2 regions of the Brachybacterium ginsengisoli genome follow, and region 2 is predicted to be linked to the other one. Evidence: riboswitches for the same ligand, from Rfam matches in the RefSeq annotation. Region 2 holds a riboswitch; the other holds the start of a gene.
The links. Region 2 has a riboswitch for thiamine pyrophosphate ahead of thiC (phosphomethylpyrimidine synthase ThiC). Riboswitches for the same ligand answer to the same signal wherever they lie in the genome.
Positions count from the first base shown of each region.

Region 1: it holds a riboswitch for thiamine pyrophosphate, as region 2 does, so the genes downstream of both, CFK41_RS11050 (ECF transporter S component) here and thiC (phosphomethylpyrimidine synthase ThiC) in region 2, are expected to answer to the same signal.

Region 1 is NZ_CP023564.1:2,465,671-2,473,216, reverse strand. It holds gene CFK41_RS11055 (ATP-binding cassette domain-containing protein) at 1-904, opposite strand, end outside; gene CFK41_RS11050 (ECF transporter S component) at 1,002-1,583, opposite strand; TPP riboswitch at 1,629-1,733, opposite strand; gene CFK41_RS11045 (hypothetical protein) at 1,774-2,340, opposite strand; gene CFK41_RS11040 (M13 family metallopeptidase) at 2,337-4,361, opposite strand; gene CFK41_RS11035 (hypothetical protein) at 4,399-5,193, opposite strand; gene CFK41_RS11030 (ADP-ribosylglycohydrolase family protein) at 5,290-6,339, shown strand; gene CFK41_RS11025 (endonuclease/exonuclease/phosphatase family protein) at 6,336-7,052, shown strand; gene CFK41_RS11020 (PIG-L family deacetylase) at 7,090-7,546, opposite strand, start outside.
Region 2 is NZ_CP023564.1:1,743,665-1,751,210, forward strand. It holds gene CFK41_RS07760 (endonuclease/exonuclease/phosphatase family protein) at 1-806, shown strand, start outside; gene CFK41_RS07765 (DNA glycosylase AlkZ-like family protein) at 921-2,021, shown strand; gene CFK41_RS07770 (hypothetical protein) at 2,058-2,741, opposite strand; gene thiC (phosphomethylpyrimidine synthase ThiC) at 2,877-4,628, opposite strand; TPP riboswitch at 4,630-4,739, opposite strand; gene CFK41_RS07780 (SAM-dependent methyltransferase) at 4,847-5,608, shown strand; gene CFK41_RS07785 (DUF1846 domain-containing protein) at 5,624-7,174, opposite strand.

The sequences.
Region 1 (7,546 bases), 720 kb from region 2:
CGGGATCCTGGGGGACGAAGGCGGTCTGTTCGGGCTCCGGCCGGGTGACGGCGCCGGTGGCGGGTTCGCCCGGGTCCAGAAGGGCGCGCAGCAGGCTCGTCTTCCCGGCGCCGCTCGGGCCGGTGAGCACGGTGATCCGGCCGGCCCGGGCCTCGAGGCCCAGCGGCTCGTGCAGGCCGCGCGCCGGGACGGTCACGCCCTGCAGCGAGGCGAGCACGGGACCTGCCGTCGCCGTCTCCGTGCTCGGCGGCTCCGCGCCCAGCACCCCCTCCTGCCGCAGCAGCGCCGCGTGCTCGCGCAGCACCGCCCGGGGGTCGCCGTCGGCGATCACCTCCGCCTGTGCGCCGAGCACCACCAGCCGGTCCACATGGGGGATCCAGGGCTCCAGGCGGTGCTCGGCGACCACCAGGGTGGAGCGCGAGCGGTCGCACGCACTCAGGACCGCCTCGCGAACGAGAGCGGCGGTGTCGGCGTCGAGCATGCTGGTGGGCTCGTCCAGGAGCATCAGATCCGGGTCCAGGGCGAGCGCGCCCGCGAGTGCCACCCGCTGCTGCTGGCCCCCGGAGAGGTCGAGCGGCGCGCGCGAGGGTTCCACACCCACCTGCGCCGCGGCGAGGGCCGCCGCCGCGCGCTCGTGGATCTCCGGTCGGTCCAGGGCCGCGTTCTCCGGCCCGAAGGCGGCATCCCGCGCGATGGTCGCGGCGACCAGGGCGTGGGCGGGGTTCTGCAGCAGCAGGCCCCGCTCGCCGGTTCGCTGCGGCGGCGGGAGCAGGCCCGTGCCCTCGCCGTCCTCCGGATCGAGCAGGCCGGCCAGGGCACGCAGCACCGTGGACTTCCCGCTCCCGCTCGCGCCCGCGAGCAGCACGCGCTGCCCGGCGGGGATCGCGAGGTCGAGCCCGGCGATCGTCGGCTCCCGCCGGGTCAGGGGTCGCCAGGTCAGACCGGTCAGCTGGTGACCGGTCGTGACGGAGGAGCGGGGCGCGGGGATCGTGGCCTCCCGGTCAGACCGCGACGGTCCGGGCGTGCTCCCGGCCGGCGGCGAGGGAGTCCACCGCCCCGGTGGCGACCAGCGCTCGGGTCGCCGCCCAGCCGAGCACGCCGCACAGCAGCGCCCCGGAGATGAGGAAGAACCCGAGCATCGCGCCGGAGAAGCCCCAGCTCATCTCCTGGTAGTAGGCGAACCTCTCCCAGCCCCACTCGAGCAGGGCGGCGAGCACGCCGCCCAGGATCGCGACCGGCAGGGTGTAGCGGCGGTAGCGGGTCAGCAGGAAGGCGAGCTCGACGCCGCCGCCCTGCAGGAGACCGGAGATCGCGGTGCCCCAGCCCCACTGGCTGCCCAGCAGCATCGAGAGCACGGCGGCGATCATCTCCGCCAGCAGGGCGGCGCCCGGCCTGCGCACGATGAGACCGGCGAGGATCGCGGGCAGGAACCAGATCCCTGCGAGCAGCCCCTCGGCGGGCTTGAACGCCGCGGTGAGCGGACCGATGAGCGTGTACAGCTGGCCGTAGCCCAGGAACGCGACCCCGAAGGCCGCCCCGATCAGCACGGTGACCAGCAGGTCCACGGTACGGAAACGAGTCATCACTTCTCCTTCCCAGTGGAAGGGGCGCAGGGCACCGGCGGTGCCCCCACGGAAATCCCGACTCCCTACGCCGGTGCGAGCCGGATCAGGTTCGAGGGTCTGCGCCTGCGCGCACTCTCAGCACCCTGCGGTGCTCCCCTGTCAGTGGATGACGATCGACCAGTCTACGCGACCGGGTCCGCTCGTCCGGTCAGCGTCGTGCGCGGATCGCCTGGTCGACGGCGTCGGCGGTCGCGTGCGGGTCCTCGGGGGAGAGGATGTACTGCGTCGTCCCCCGGCCGATGATCTCGACCATCGTGCCCTCGCGGGTGACCAGCATCCTGTAGGGACGTTGCAGGTCATCGAGGGTGAACACCTTGCGGGAGCCGACCGGGGTCAGCTCGGCGAGCTTCGGGGTGCTCGCGCGGCCCCGCCGCCAGCCGTAGCCGCCCAGGGTCACGCCCACCGTCGACCGCGGCAGCTCGCGCAGCTGCACGGTGCGGAAGTCCTCGAGCGGCCAGGCCCGGCGCGGCAGGAAGCCGCCGAGGCTCACCGTCAGCCCGTGCTCGTCGACGATGAAACGGGTCCACTGACCCATCCACGTCCACAGCGCGAGGGCTGCGAAGAGCGCCACCACCAGCAGGACGCCGAGCGCCGTGGAGCGCTGGGCCATGATCAGCGCGAGCACGGCCCCGGCCAGCAGCGTGAGCCCGATCCGGGTCCAGCCGATGGCCGAGGGCCGGGTGCGGCCCACGTAGAAGGGCGCCTCGGGCCTCACCAGATGCTCACCCGCTCCTCGGGGGCTCGGTACATCGCGTCGCCCTCGACCACGCCGAAGGCGGTGTGGAACTCCTCGAGGTGGCCGACCACGGTGTTGCAGCGGAACTCCATCGGGGCGTGGGGATCCACGGCCAGGCGACGGATCGCCTCCTGGACCCGGTTCCGGCCGCGCCACACGGTGGCCCACGACCAGAACACGCGCTGGAGGCCGGTGAAGCCGTCGATCTCGGCGGCGACCTGCTCCTCGTCGTGGCTGGCCAGGTAGGCCTTGACGGCGATGGACAGACCGCCCAGGTCGCCGATGTTCTCACCGATGGTGAGGGCTCCGTTGACCCGGTGGGAGTCGTCGAGCTCCCGGGGGGAGAGGGTCGAGTACTGGGTGATCAGCTGCGCGGCGCGGGTGTCGAAGGCCTCGCGGTCCTCGGGCGTCCACCAGGAGATCAGGTTGCCGTCGCCGTCGTACTTCGAGCCCTGGTCGTCGAAGCCGTGGCCCACCTCGTGCCCGATGACCGCACCGATGCCGCCGAAGTTCACGGCGTCGTCGGCCTCCGCGTCGAAGAAGGGCGGCTGCAGGATGGCCGCCGGGAAGACGATCTCGTTGCGGCCGGGGTTGTAGTAGGCGTTGACCGTCTGCGGGGTCATGTGCCATTCGGTCTCGTCGATCGGCCCGCCCACCTTGGCGAACTCGAAGGCGGCCTCGAAGCGGCGCGAGGCACGAGCGCTGGCGACCAGGTCGCCGGGCACGATCTCGAGCCCGTCGTAGTCGCGCCACTGATCGGGATAGCCGATCTTCGGGATGAACTTCTCGAGCTTCGCGAGCGCCTTCCGACGGGTCTCGGGAGTCATCCACTCGAGGCTTTCGATGGAGGTGCGGTAGGCGGCCATCAGTGCGTCGACCAGCTCGGTCATGCGCTCCTTGTGGGAGACCGGGAAGTGGCGGGAGACGTACTCGCGGCCGACGGCGAAGCCGACCACGCCCTCGACGAAGGCGACGCCGCGCTTCCAGCGGTCGCGCAGCTCCTCTGCCCCCGAGAGGGTCCGACCGGAGAAGTCGAAGTCCTCCTCGACCAGGGCGGCGGGGCCGTACGGGGCGTAGGAGGCGACGGAGTGGAGGGAGAGCCAGGTGCGCAGCACGGCGAGGTCCTCGCCGGCCAGCAGCTCCGCGGCGGCGGTGACGAACTCGGGCTGGCCGATCGAGACCACCTCGAAGGCCTTCGCCGGCGCACCGGTGCCCTCGATGTAGGCGTCCCAGGGGAAGGCCGGCGCCAGCTCGCGGCGCTGCGCATCATCCATCGGGTTGTAGGACTTCTCCCGGTCCCGCAGGCGCACCACGTCCAGGTGGGAGGCGGCGAGGCGGGTCTCGAAGCCCATCACCGCGGCGGCGAGGTCCTCGGCGCTCCCGGCGACCAGGCCCTCGCGTCCGGGGAGGGCGGCGAGGCGGGCGAGGTTCGCGAGGTGCTCGACGTACGCCGTGCGGATCTCGGCGTAGTGCTCCTCGCGGTAGTAGGACTCGTCCGGCAGGCCGAGGCCTCCCTGATGAATCTTGACCTGGTAGTTCGTCGAGTCCATGTCGTCGGTCCAGACGTAGGCCAGCAGTGCGGAGGCGCCGGAGTCCGGGGCGGCCATGACCCGCACCACCTGATCGAGGTCCGCGGCGGCGGCGACGGTGCCCAGCAGGTCCTCGAGCACGCCCACCCCGGCGGCCTCGATCGCGTCGGTGTCCATGAACATGCGGTACAGGGCGCCCACCCGGTCATGGTCCGTGGCGGGGACCTGCTCGGCGCGCGGGTCGCGGGAGGTGACGTCGGCCGCCGCCTCCTCGACGATCTCCCGCACCCGCTCCTCGGAGAGGTCGCGCAGGGCGTGGAAGGCACCGTCGCTCGAGCGGTCAGCGGGCATCACGTGCTCGCTGAGCCAGCGGCCGTTGACGTGCCCGAAGAGGTCGTCCTGGATCCGGACGGACTCGTCGACCTGGTCGAGGGAGAGGCCGGAGGGGCGAGCGGAGGGGGCAGTGGTCATCATCGGCTCCTGCGAGGTGTGGAGGGGGTACGGCGGGTCAGAGGACGTTCAGGCCGAACACGGCGAGCAGCAGGGCGAGCAGCCCGAGCCCGAAGGGCGCGTAGGCCCAGGGGCTGCGGGAGCGGCCGGCCGGCGGGCGGCGGTGCAGCACCAGCGTGGACAGGCCCACGCCGATCGAGAGCACGACGGTGCCGATCACGAGCACCGGGGAGAGGATCACCAGGACCGTGGCGCCGACCTGGAACATGACCGTTCCGAGCACGTCCAGCAGTCGCATCACGACGGTGGAGCGGGCGCCGACGCGGTGCGCGAGCAGGGTCGAGATCGCCTCCTCGGACCACTCGCCGGGGCGGGCGATCCGCTGCCGGGTGGTGACCGTCTGCGCGGTGGCGAGGATCAGCCACACCAGCGCGCAGCCGGCGCCCACCCAGATCCCGAGCTCCGAGCGGATGTCCGCCGGCCACAGCAGGATCGCGAGCAGCACGGCGGCGACGCGCAGCAGCTCGTCGACGACGCTGCGCACGGCCAGCAGGCCGGGGTTCACGGCCAGCTGGGTGCGGGTGCGGGCCACGAACAGGCTGGTGGCGATCAGGGAGATCAGCTGGGCGGCGCCGAGGCCGATGCCGAGCAGCAGGGTGACCGGGGAGAGCGGGGCGACGGGGAGGATCGCGAGCAGCAGCACGACGCCCACCGCGGGGATCAGCAGCGCTTGGATCGACAGTCCCTTGACGAGATCCCGGACGAGGTCCGCGCCGGTGGGCGGATGGTCGTGGCCGGTGTGGTCGTGCGGGTCGTCGCAGTGCGGTGCGGAGGCCGCAGGGGTGTCTGGCATGGGGCTCCTTCTGGGTCCTCACCAGGGTACCGGGGACGGACAGGATGCGATCCGACGCCCTCGGTGTGGAACCATGGGCCCGTGAGGACGGATGCGATGACCACCGGGGGAGAGGGCCTGTCGCCCCTCCAGCGCCAGCGCGCTGTGGGCGCCGTCGTGGCCGCAGCCGCCGGGGACGCCCTGGGTGCTCCCTACGAGTTCCAGCCGCCCGTGCCCGACGTCGAGGAGATCGACATGATCGGGGGCGGCGTCCTCGACTGGCAGCCGGGGGAGTGGACCGACGACACCGCGATGGCGATCGTGGTCCTGGAGGCGTCCCTCGCCGCGTCGGACGGCCATGACCTGCGGCTCGACACCGCTCAGGACCACATCGCCCGGGAGTGGTACTCCTGGTCGCTGGGCACTCCGGACATCGGCACGCTCACCTCGCAGGTGGTCCGCACCGCCGCCGATCTCGCCCGGGAGGACGGCCATTACGCGCCCCGGGCCAAGGACTTCCGGATCGCGGCGAGCACCGCCCACGAGCAGCTCCCCGCCTCCGCCGGGAACGGATCGCTGATGCGCGCGCACGTCACCGTGCTGCCCTATCTGCTCTCCCCGGAGGAGGATGCGGTCGAGGCGATCACCGCGGTGTGTCGCTTGACACACGTGCATCCCGACACGATCGAGGCGAACATCCTGTGGGGCCTGGCGGTGCGCCGCGCGATCCTCACCGGCGAGATCGATGTGCGGGTGGGGCTCGCGCAGCTGTCCGAGGAGCGGCGCGAGGTCTGGCTCGAACGGATCGAGGAGGCGGAGCAGTCCACCCCGGAGATGTTCCGTCGCAACGGCTGGGTGGTCGGCGCCTTCCAGGCCGCCTGGGCCGCGATCTCCGGCGTCAGCCCGATCCCGGAGGGGAAGTTCGCCCAGCGCGATGCCCTGGTGGTGGCGCTGCGATCCGCCGTGCGCGCCGGCTACGACACCGACACGGTCGCCTGCATCACCGGGGCGCTGATGGGGGCGGCCCTCGGTCCGAAGGCCGTGCTGCCCGAGTGGCGGCGCATGCTCTTCGGCTGGCCGAGCTACGAGGTCGACGAGCTCTGGGGCCTGGTGGAGCGCGTGATCGCCCCGATGGTCCGCGAGGGCGGCGAGGGGACCCGCGCATGAGCCGGGCGAGCTGGGATCTGCGGGTGCTCAGCTGGAACCTGTGGGAGCTGCGCGGTGATCTCGCGGCGCTCGTGGAGGCCGTCCGGGATCTGGAGCCGGACATCCTGCTGGTCCAGGAGGCTCCGCGGTTCGTGCTGCCGACGACGCGGCTGCGCTGGTTCGCCCGGCAGATCGATCGCCGGATCCTGCTCGGCGGGGCGGGCGGGCGCGGCCTGGCGATCCTCGCGACCGACGAGGTCGCTGCCCAGGTGATCCGTCGCGGCGCGCATCCCGTGGCCCAGACCGTCTCGGACCTGAACTCGACCTATCCGCGCGGCGTCGCCGCCCTGCGCCTCTCGGTGCCGGGCGGCGGGACGGCCGTGGTCGCCGCGACCCACCTGGCGCTGCAGGAGGACAACCGGATGCGTCATGCGGAGCACCTCTCCGCCCTGGTGCGCGGCGCCGGGGCGCCGGTGATCCTCGGCGGGGATCTCAACGAGACCGCCGACGGGACCGCCCGCCGCCTCCTGTCCCCGCTGCTGCGCGATCCCGCGAGCCCCGAGGAGCACACCTTCCCCGCCGCATCGCCGACCCGACGGATCGACGCGGTGCTGGTCACCGACGGCATCGAGGTGCGCGAGGCGCGGTCGGTGCATTCGACGCGGACGGTCGACGAGGCGCGGCTGTCCGGGGCGTCGGACCATCTGCCGACGCTGCTGGACGTCTCCCTCTGATCTCGCCGATCCCCGGCCGGGCCGGTCCCGGAGCGGATCAGCCCCGGGCGTGCAGCCCGGTGCGCAGCAGCACCACGTCGTCCTGGCCGCCGACGTGCCGGATCGCGATGCCTCCGTCCGCGTCCCCGACGACGGTGAGCTGGGTGCGATAGGAGTCCACCGCCCGTCGCACGGTCTCGGCGGTCCCGGGGTGGTCCCGCTCGAGGATCCGCGGATCAGACCCCGGAACCTGTGGGAGGGTGCTGGCGACCTCGAGCAGGGGGACCCCGGTGCGGGCGCTCGCGCCGACGGCGACGTGATGGGCGCGGACGTGATCGGGGTGCCCGTAGGTCCCCTCGTCGTCGTAGCCGAGGATCACGTCGGGGCGCACCGACTCGATGAGCGCGGCGAGGTCGCCGACGGCCTCGTCGAGGGGGCGCAGGGAGAAGCTGTCGGGCCCGGCGGTGTCCGCGGGGCCGGCGAGGCCCTCGCGCACCCACCGCATGCCGGAGTCC
Region 2 (7,546 bases):
AGCGCGACCAGCTGCACGTGATGACCTTCAACATCCGCCTGGAGCGGGGCACGGCGACCCAGCCCGGCGAGGCGGATCACTGGCCGGACCGTCGGCCCGTCCTCGTGGACCTGCTCGAGCGCGAGCAGCCCACCCTGCTCGGGGTGCAGGAGGCCAAGTACATCCAGCTCTCCGCCGTGGAGGAGGCGCTGCCCCGCCATCGGATGATCGGGTACGGCCGTCAGGGCGGCAGCAAGGACGAGTACTCCGCGATCTTCTACGACGCGACCCGCCTGGAGGTTCTCTCCTGGGACCAGTTCTGGCTCTCGGACACCCCCGAGGTGATCGGTTCGGTCAGCTGGGGGAACACGGTCACCCGCATCGTGGTGTGGGCGCGCCTGCGCGATCTGGTCAGCGGGGCGGAGTTCGCCATGATCAACACCCACTTCGATCACCAGTCCGAGCCGGCGCGGATCAAGAGCGCCCAGGCGATGATCGACCTCTTCGAGGGCGGCGAGCTCGACGCCCTGCCCACCCTGGTCACCGGCGACTTCAACTCTCCCGCCCACAACTCCGGCGGGTACACCACCCTGGTGACCGACGGGCCCACGCTCGACACCTGGGACGTCGCCCAGGAGCAGGTGACCCCGGCCTGGGGGACCTTCCCCGGCTACAAGGATCCGGTCGAGGGCGCCGATCGCATCGACTGGGTGCTCAGCACCCCGGACGTCACCACCCTCCGTGCCGCCATCAACGTCTCCACGGACAGCAGCGGACGCTACCCCTCCGACCACGCGCCGGTGCAGGCGCTCGTCACCCTGCCCTGAGCGAGGGAGGTCGGTCCCGAGTCCCCGAACGGGGTGCGGGCCGGGAGGCCGGGTGCCACCATGGGGGCACCCGGCGTCCCTCGGCGCCGTCCGGCGAAGGGAGACGGTCCGACGATGCACGAGCTCACTGCGCGCCAGGCCCGACGCATCGCCGTGCGGGCCGCGGGTCTGACCGCTCCTCGTCCCACCACGCTCGAGGACGCGATCGCGGGAGTGGGTGCGATCCGACTGGACCTCACCGCCTACATCTGCCCGAGCCCCGAGCTGGTGCTGTGGTCCCGGATGGGCCGAGCCTTCGATCCCCAGGAGCTCGAGGAATGGCGCACGACGCGCCGGGTCGTCGAGATCAGGGGATATCTCCAGGCCTCCGGGCGCTTTGCGCTGCACCGCGCAGCGATGGAGGCCTGGCCGGGAGATCCTCCGCCGCCGTTCGCCCAGCAGCAGGCGAAGTGGGTGGAGGCCAACGCCGCCGCGGCCGAGGAGATCCTGCAGACCCTCCGCTCCGAAGGGCCCCTGCCGCCCAAGGAGCTCCATGCGCAGTTCCCGGTGCCGCATCGCTCCGGCGGGTGGAACAACGACCGGAGCGTGGTCATGATGCTCGAGCGGCTGGCAGACCGGGGCCAGGTCGCCGTCTCCCACCGCGAGGGGCGGCTGCGCGTCTGGGACCTCGCCGAGCGGGTCTTCCCCGACGTCGCCGCCGTCCCGCTCCTCGAGGCGGAGCGGCGGCGGAACGAAGGCCGGCTCGCCGTGCTGGGCATCGCCCGGGCCGACGGCCCCGACTGCGATCCCGGTTTGGGGCAGGTGGGGGAGGAGGCTGTCATCGACGGGGTGCGCGGCCGCTGGCGTGTGGATCCCGCCCAGCTCGAGGAGACGACCTTCCGGGGGCGCACCGCCCTGCTCTCGCCCTTCGACCCCTTCACCTTCGACCGGCATCGGCTCAAGGAGCTGTTCTCCAGCGACTATGCCCTGGAGATGTACACGCCCGCGGCCCGGCGGCGATTCGGCTACTACGCCCTGCCGATCCTCCACGGCGACCGCATCGTCGGGACCGCGGACCTGGAGGCGGATCATGTCCACGGCGTGCTCGAGGTGCATGCCCTGCGGCAGGAGGGGACCTGGTCTCCGAGCGTGACCCGCGCCGTGCACGCCGAGATCCGCTCCCTCGCGCGCATGCTCGGGCTCGACGTCGCCGACGGAGCGCTCGAGGAGCGCTGAGCACCGGCGAGCCCTCCGCCAGCGCGGCGGGACAGCTCAGTCGGTGCCGGCGAAGGTCGCTGTGGTCAGCACGACCTCCTCGGGCGCCTGCTGGTCGATCGAGCGCCGCACCGTCCAAGCATCGCCCTCGATCGAGAAGGTGTTGCTGATGTCCTCATCGGTCAGCAGCTCCGAGCCGTCCGAGCAGGCGTACCAGCTGAAGTAGTCCTCGAAGTGCTCGGCGTGGTCGTGGGACACAGGATTACAGGTGACGTCGTCCGGCAGCGTGACCTGGATCGGCAGGGCGTCCTCGTTCGCCGGAAGGTCGGTGGCCGCGGCCTGCTCCGAGGTGAAGCTGATCCCGGAGCGGTCCGGGAGGCTGGTGATGCAGCGGGCGAGCCCGTCCTCCTCGACCTGGCATGCCAGGGCGCTCGCAGCGTTGGGGCCGCAGGTGAAGAACCCCTCTTGGTCCGAGTAGGGCGCCGGAGAGGGCTCGATCATGGCGCAGAGGTCGTCGATCTCCTGCACCTCCCACGAGTCGTCGATCCAGACGTGCTCGACGCCGGTGACCGGGGAGGGAGCCTCCTCCGAGGTGGTCTCCTCGGTGGTCGGGTCCTCGGTGGTCCTCTCCGTCGTCGTGCCGTCCCCGGCCGCCGGCTCGTCGGAGCCGGCGCAGGCGGCGAGGCCGAGGACCAGCACGGGGGCGGCCAGTGCGGCGAGCAGGCATCGGACCGTTCTCATGGTGTTCCCCCGTGGCATCACGACGATGGACTCCCCGCCGCTGCGATCGCCCGACCTCGGGCGGTCGCCCCCTGCGGCGGCGAGGAGACCAGTCGACCCCATCGGGACTGCGGTCGCAAGTTCCCGATCCGCTCCTCAGCGCTCGCGCGGGAGCGCCGGATCGGGCAGGTACACGGTGCCGCCCGCGGCGAGGAACTCCTCGGACTTCGCCGCCATCCCCGCACGGGCGATCTCGGACTGGTCCGCGGCGTTCCCGTAGGTGTCGCGGATGTCCTGGGAGAGCCGCATCGAGCAGAACTTCGGCCCGCACATGGAGCAGAAGTGCGCGGTCTTCGCCGGCTCGGCCGGGAGGGTCTGGTCGTGGTACTCCTCCGCCAGCTGCGGGTCCAGCGACAGCCCGAACTGGTCCCGCCACCGGAACTCGAAGCGAGCCTTCGACAGGGCGTCGTCCCGGGAGCGCGCCGCGGGATGTCCCTTGGCGACGTCCGCGGCATGAGCCGCGATCTTGTAGGTGATCACGCCGGTCTTCACATCATCACGATCCGGCAGGCCCAGATGCTCCTTGGGGGTGACGTAGCAGAGCATCGCCGTGCCGTAGCGGGCGATCTCCGTGGCCCCGATCGCGGAGGTGATGTGGTCATACGCCGGGGCGATGTCGGTGACCAGCGGGCCCAGCGTGTAGAAGGGCGCTCCCTGGCACAGCTCCTGCTGGCGCTCCACGTTCTCCCGCACCAGGTGCAGCGGGATGTGCCCCGGACCCTCGACCATCACCTGCACGTCGTGCGCCCAGGCACGCTCGGTGAGCTCCGCGAGGGTGTCGAGCTCCGCGAACTGGGCGGCGTCGTTCGCATCGACGAGCGACCCCGGGCGCAGCCCGTCCCCGAGCGAGAAGGAGACGTCGTAGCGGGCGAAGATCTCGCACAGCTCGTCGAAGTGCTCGTAGAGGAAGTTCTCCCGGTGGTGCGCGAGGCACCAGCCCGCCAGGATCGAGCCGCCGCGGGAGACGATCCCGGTGACGCGATCAGCGGTCAGCGGCACGTGGCGCAGCAGCACCCCGGCGTGGATCGTCATGTAGTCCACGCCCTGCTCGCACTGCTCGATCACCGTGTCGCGGAAGATCTCCCAGGTCAGAGCGTTCGCATCGCCGTCCACCTTCTCGAGCGCCTGGTAGATCGGCACCGTGCCGATAGGCACGGGGGAGTTGCGCAGGATCCACTCCCGGGTGGTGTGGATGTCGTCCCCGGTGGACAGGTCCATCACGGTGTCCGCGCCCCATCGGGTGGCCCACTCGAGCTTGGAGACCTCCTCGGCGATCGATGAGGTCACCGCCGAGTTGCCGATGTTCGCGTTGATCTTCACCAGGAACGCCTTCCCGATGATCATCGGCTCCGCCTCGGGATGGTTCACGTTCACCGGGATGATCGCCCGGCCCGCGGCCACCTCGCTGCGCACCAGCTCGACGTCGCACTCCTCCCGCAGGGCGACGAACCGCATCTCCGGGGTGATCTCTCCCCGTCGGGCGTAATGCATCTGGGTGACGGACCGACCCGCCCGGGAGCGCAGCGGATCCCGCCGTCGGCCGCCCCACTCGGCGCTGGCCTCCCCGCGACGGAGGGCGCCGCGCCCGTCGTCGGCGAGGCTGCGATTCCGCCCCGGGTAGGTCTCCACGTCCTCACGGTCGGCGATCCACCGCGAGCGCATCGGCGGGAGGCCCTCCTCGGGCTCGCATCCGGGACCGGCTGTGCGGTACACCCGCAGCGGCGGGTTCTCGGAGCCGTCGGGCGCAGGATCCTGATCGATGCGGGTGACGGGCACCCGGATGCCGTGCTCTCGGTCCTCGAGCACGTCGAGGTGGTGGGTGGAGTAGTTCTCGGGGCGTGCGGACATGGCGCTGCGCTCTCCTTCTTCCTTCGCCGGCATTACCCGGGCAGGTTCGGTCGGTACTCGGACAGCGACAGTCCGATCTCAGCCCGCTGCTGCGGGCACCCGAGGGATCGGCGCCGACCCTAACATCCGTCGCGGAGGGCTCGATCCGGCGTCCGTCATCGTCCGGCGGCGCCCGCAATTCCCTGGCCCCTGCCGCCCGGGCGGGGCACCATCACGGCATGGACTCCCCGGATGCACCTCCTCCCGTCGGCAGCGGATCGGCGCTGACCTACAACTCCCCGCTCTCCGCTGAACGCGCCGAGCGACTCGTCGACCGGCTCGCACGGGCCGCGCCGAGCGATGTGCTCGACGTGGGCTGCAGCTGGGCGGAGCTGCTGCTCGACCTGCTCGACGCCGTTCCCTCCGCCCAGGGCCTCGGGATCGACGAGCACGGCCCGGACATCGAGCGCGGCCGGGAGTCGGCTCGACGGCGCGGCCTCGAGGATCGGGTGCAGCTGGAGGCACGACCGGCGGACGAGACCCTTCCGCAGGCCGATCTGGTCGTGAACATCGGGGCGTTCCAGGCCTTCGGCGATGTGCCCACGGCGCTGAGCCGTCTGCGCGAGCTGGTGCGGCCACAGGGCCGCGTGCTGCTGGGCTGCGAGTACTGGGAGCACACGCCGAGCGACGTCGAGCTCGCCGCGCTGTGGGAGGGGACGACGGCGCAGGAGAGCCTCCTGCTGCCGGACCTCGTGGACGCGGCGATCGCCGCGGGGTTCCGCCCGCTGTCCACGCAGACGGTCACCCGCCAGGAGTGGGAGGACTACGAGTCCGGGCACATGGCGCCGCTCGAGCAGGGGCTGGCCGCGAACCCGGAGCATCCGCGGGCAGGCGCAGTGCGGGAGCAGCTCGACCAGCAGCGGACGATCTGGCTGCGAGGGCACCGCGACCTGCTGGGATTCGCCTATCTCGTGCTGGTCCCCACCGACGTCCCGGCCTGAGCCCTGGGGTGCGGATCAGCGCTTGTGGTAGAGCGCCTTGTGCAGGAACCGCGGCTCCGAGGTGACCGAGATCCCGAGGTTGCGGAAGATGTCCTCGTCCACGGTGCCCAGGATCGTGGTGGTGTGCACGTCGCAGCCGGCGAGGCTGCGCAGCTGCTCCACGGCCCGCCGGGCGCCCTCGTCGGTCGAGGCGGAGACCGACAGCGCGATCAGCACCTCGTCGGTGTGCAGGCGCGGATTGCGGCTGCCAAGGTGCTCCGTCTTCAGCGACTGGATCGGCTCGATCGAGGAGGGGGAGAGCAGCTGCACCGAGTCGTCGAGACCGGCCAGATGCTTCAGAGCGTTCAGCAGCATCGCCGCGGAGCAGCCCAGCAGCGGTGAGGTCTTCCCGGTGATCAGGGTCCCGTCCGCCAGCTGGATCGCGGCGCCGGGCTCGCCGGTGCGGGCCTCGACGGCGAGGGCGGGATCGACCACGGCCCGGTCCTGGGGCACACAGCCCGCCTTGGACATGACCATCCCGATCCGTTGGGAGACGACGTCGTCCTCGTCGTTGATCCGCTCGTGCATGAGCGCCTTGTAGTAGCGGCGGATGATCTCCTGCCGCGAGGCCTCGCGGCACACCTCGTCCGCGACGATGCAGTCCCCGGCGAGGTTCACACCCATGTCGGTGGGGGAGGCGTACGGCGAGCTGCCGGTGAGCTTCTCGAGCAGCGTGCGCAGCAGCGGGAAGACCTCCACGTCCCGGTTGTAGCTGGTGACCTGCTTCCCATAGGCGGCGAGGTGGAAGGGGTCGATGAGGTTCACATCATCCAGGTCCGCGGTGGCGGACTCGTAGGCGAGGTTCACCGGATGCTCCAGCGGCAGGTTCCAGATCGGGAAGGTCTCGAACTTCGCGTAGCCCGCGCCGATGCCCCGCTGATGGTCGTGGTAGATCTGCGAGAGGCAGGTGGCGAGCTTGCCGGAGCCCGGCCCCGGGGCGGTCACCACGATGAGGTCGCGCGTGGTCTCGGTGTACTCGTTGGCGCCGAAGCCCTGCTCGGACACGATCCGGGCGGTGTCCTGGGGGTAGCCGGGGATCACGGTGTGGCGCGCGACCTTCAGGCCCAGCCGTTCGAGGCGGTCGATGAAGGCACGGGCGACGTGGTTGGAGTCCTCCAGCTGGGTGACCACCACGTTCTCCACGAGGAAGCCGTGCTCGCGGAACACGTCGATGAGCCGGAGAACATCGTCCTCGTAGGGGATCCCGAGGTCGGCGCGGACCTTCTGCCGCTCGAGGTCCTTCGCGTTCAGGCACACCAGGATCTCGAGCTCGTCCTTGAGCCGGTGCAGCATCGCGATCTTGTTGTCCGGGGTGAAGCCGGGCAGCACGCGGGAGGCGTGGTGGTCGTCGAAGAGCTTCCCGCCCATCTCGAGGTACAGCTTGCCGCCGATCTCCTCGCGGCGACGCTGGATGTGGCGCGACTGGAGCTCGATGTACTTCTCGCGGTCGAAGCCGACCCTGCTCCCGGGGTCCTCCGGGGAGGGCGAGGTGGGCGAAGCGGGGGAGCGGGTATCCGAATCGGTCACCCCGGCACGCTAGCACCGACCATCGCTCGGGACCGTCTGGGAGGTCCCCGCCGTCGCCGACGGGAGGAGCGCCTCCAAGGACCTGCCGGTGGCGAGGACCGGAGAGCGCGTGGTGATACGAATCGATCGTGAGCGGGCGTCTCCGCTTGTCGCGGCGTGTCCGGTCAGCGGCGACGCCGGCGATGAGGGGGTGCGGGCCTCGTCCGTGAGCCCGCCGGGATCCCGTCTGGCCCTTGTGCTGTGCCTGATCGTCGGTCATGATGGCTCTCGCACGAGGGATCGCCGACGGCGGCGGCCCGGGAAGTGCCCCCACCTGCAGGCCCCTGCAGGATGCCCGACATCGATATCGATACGAATCGATCCGGCGCCGAG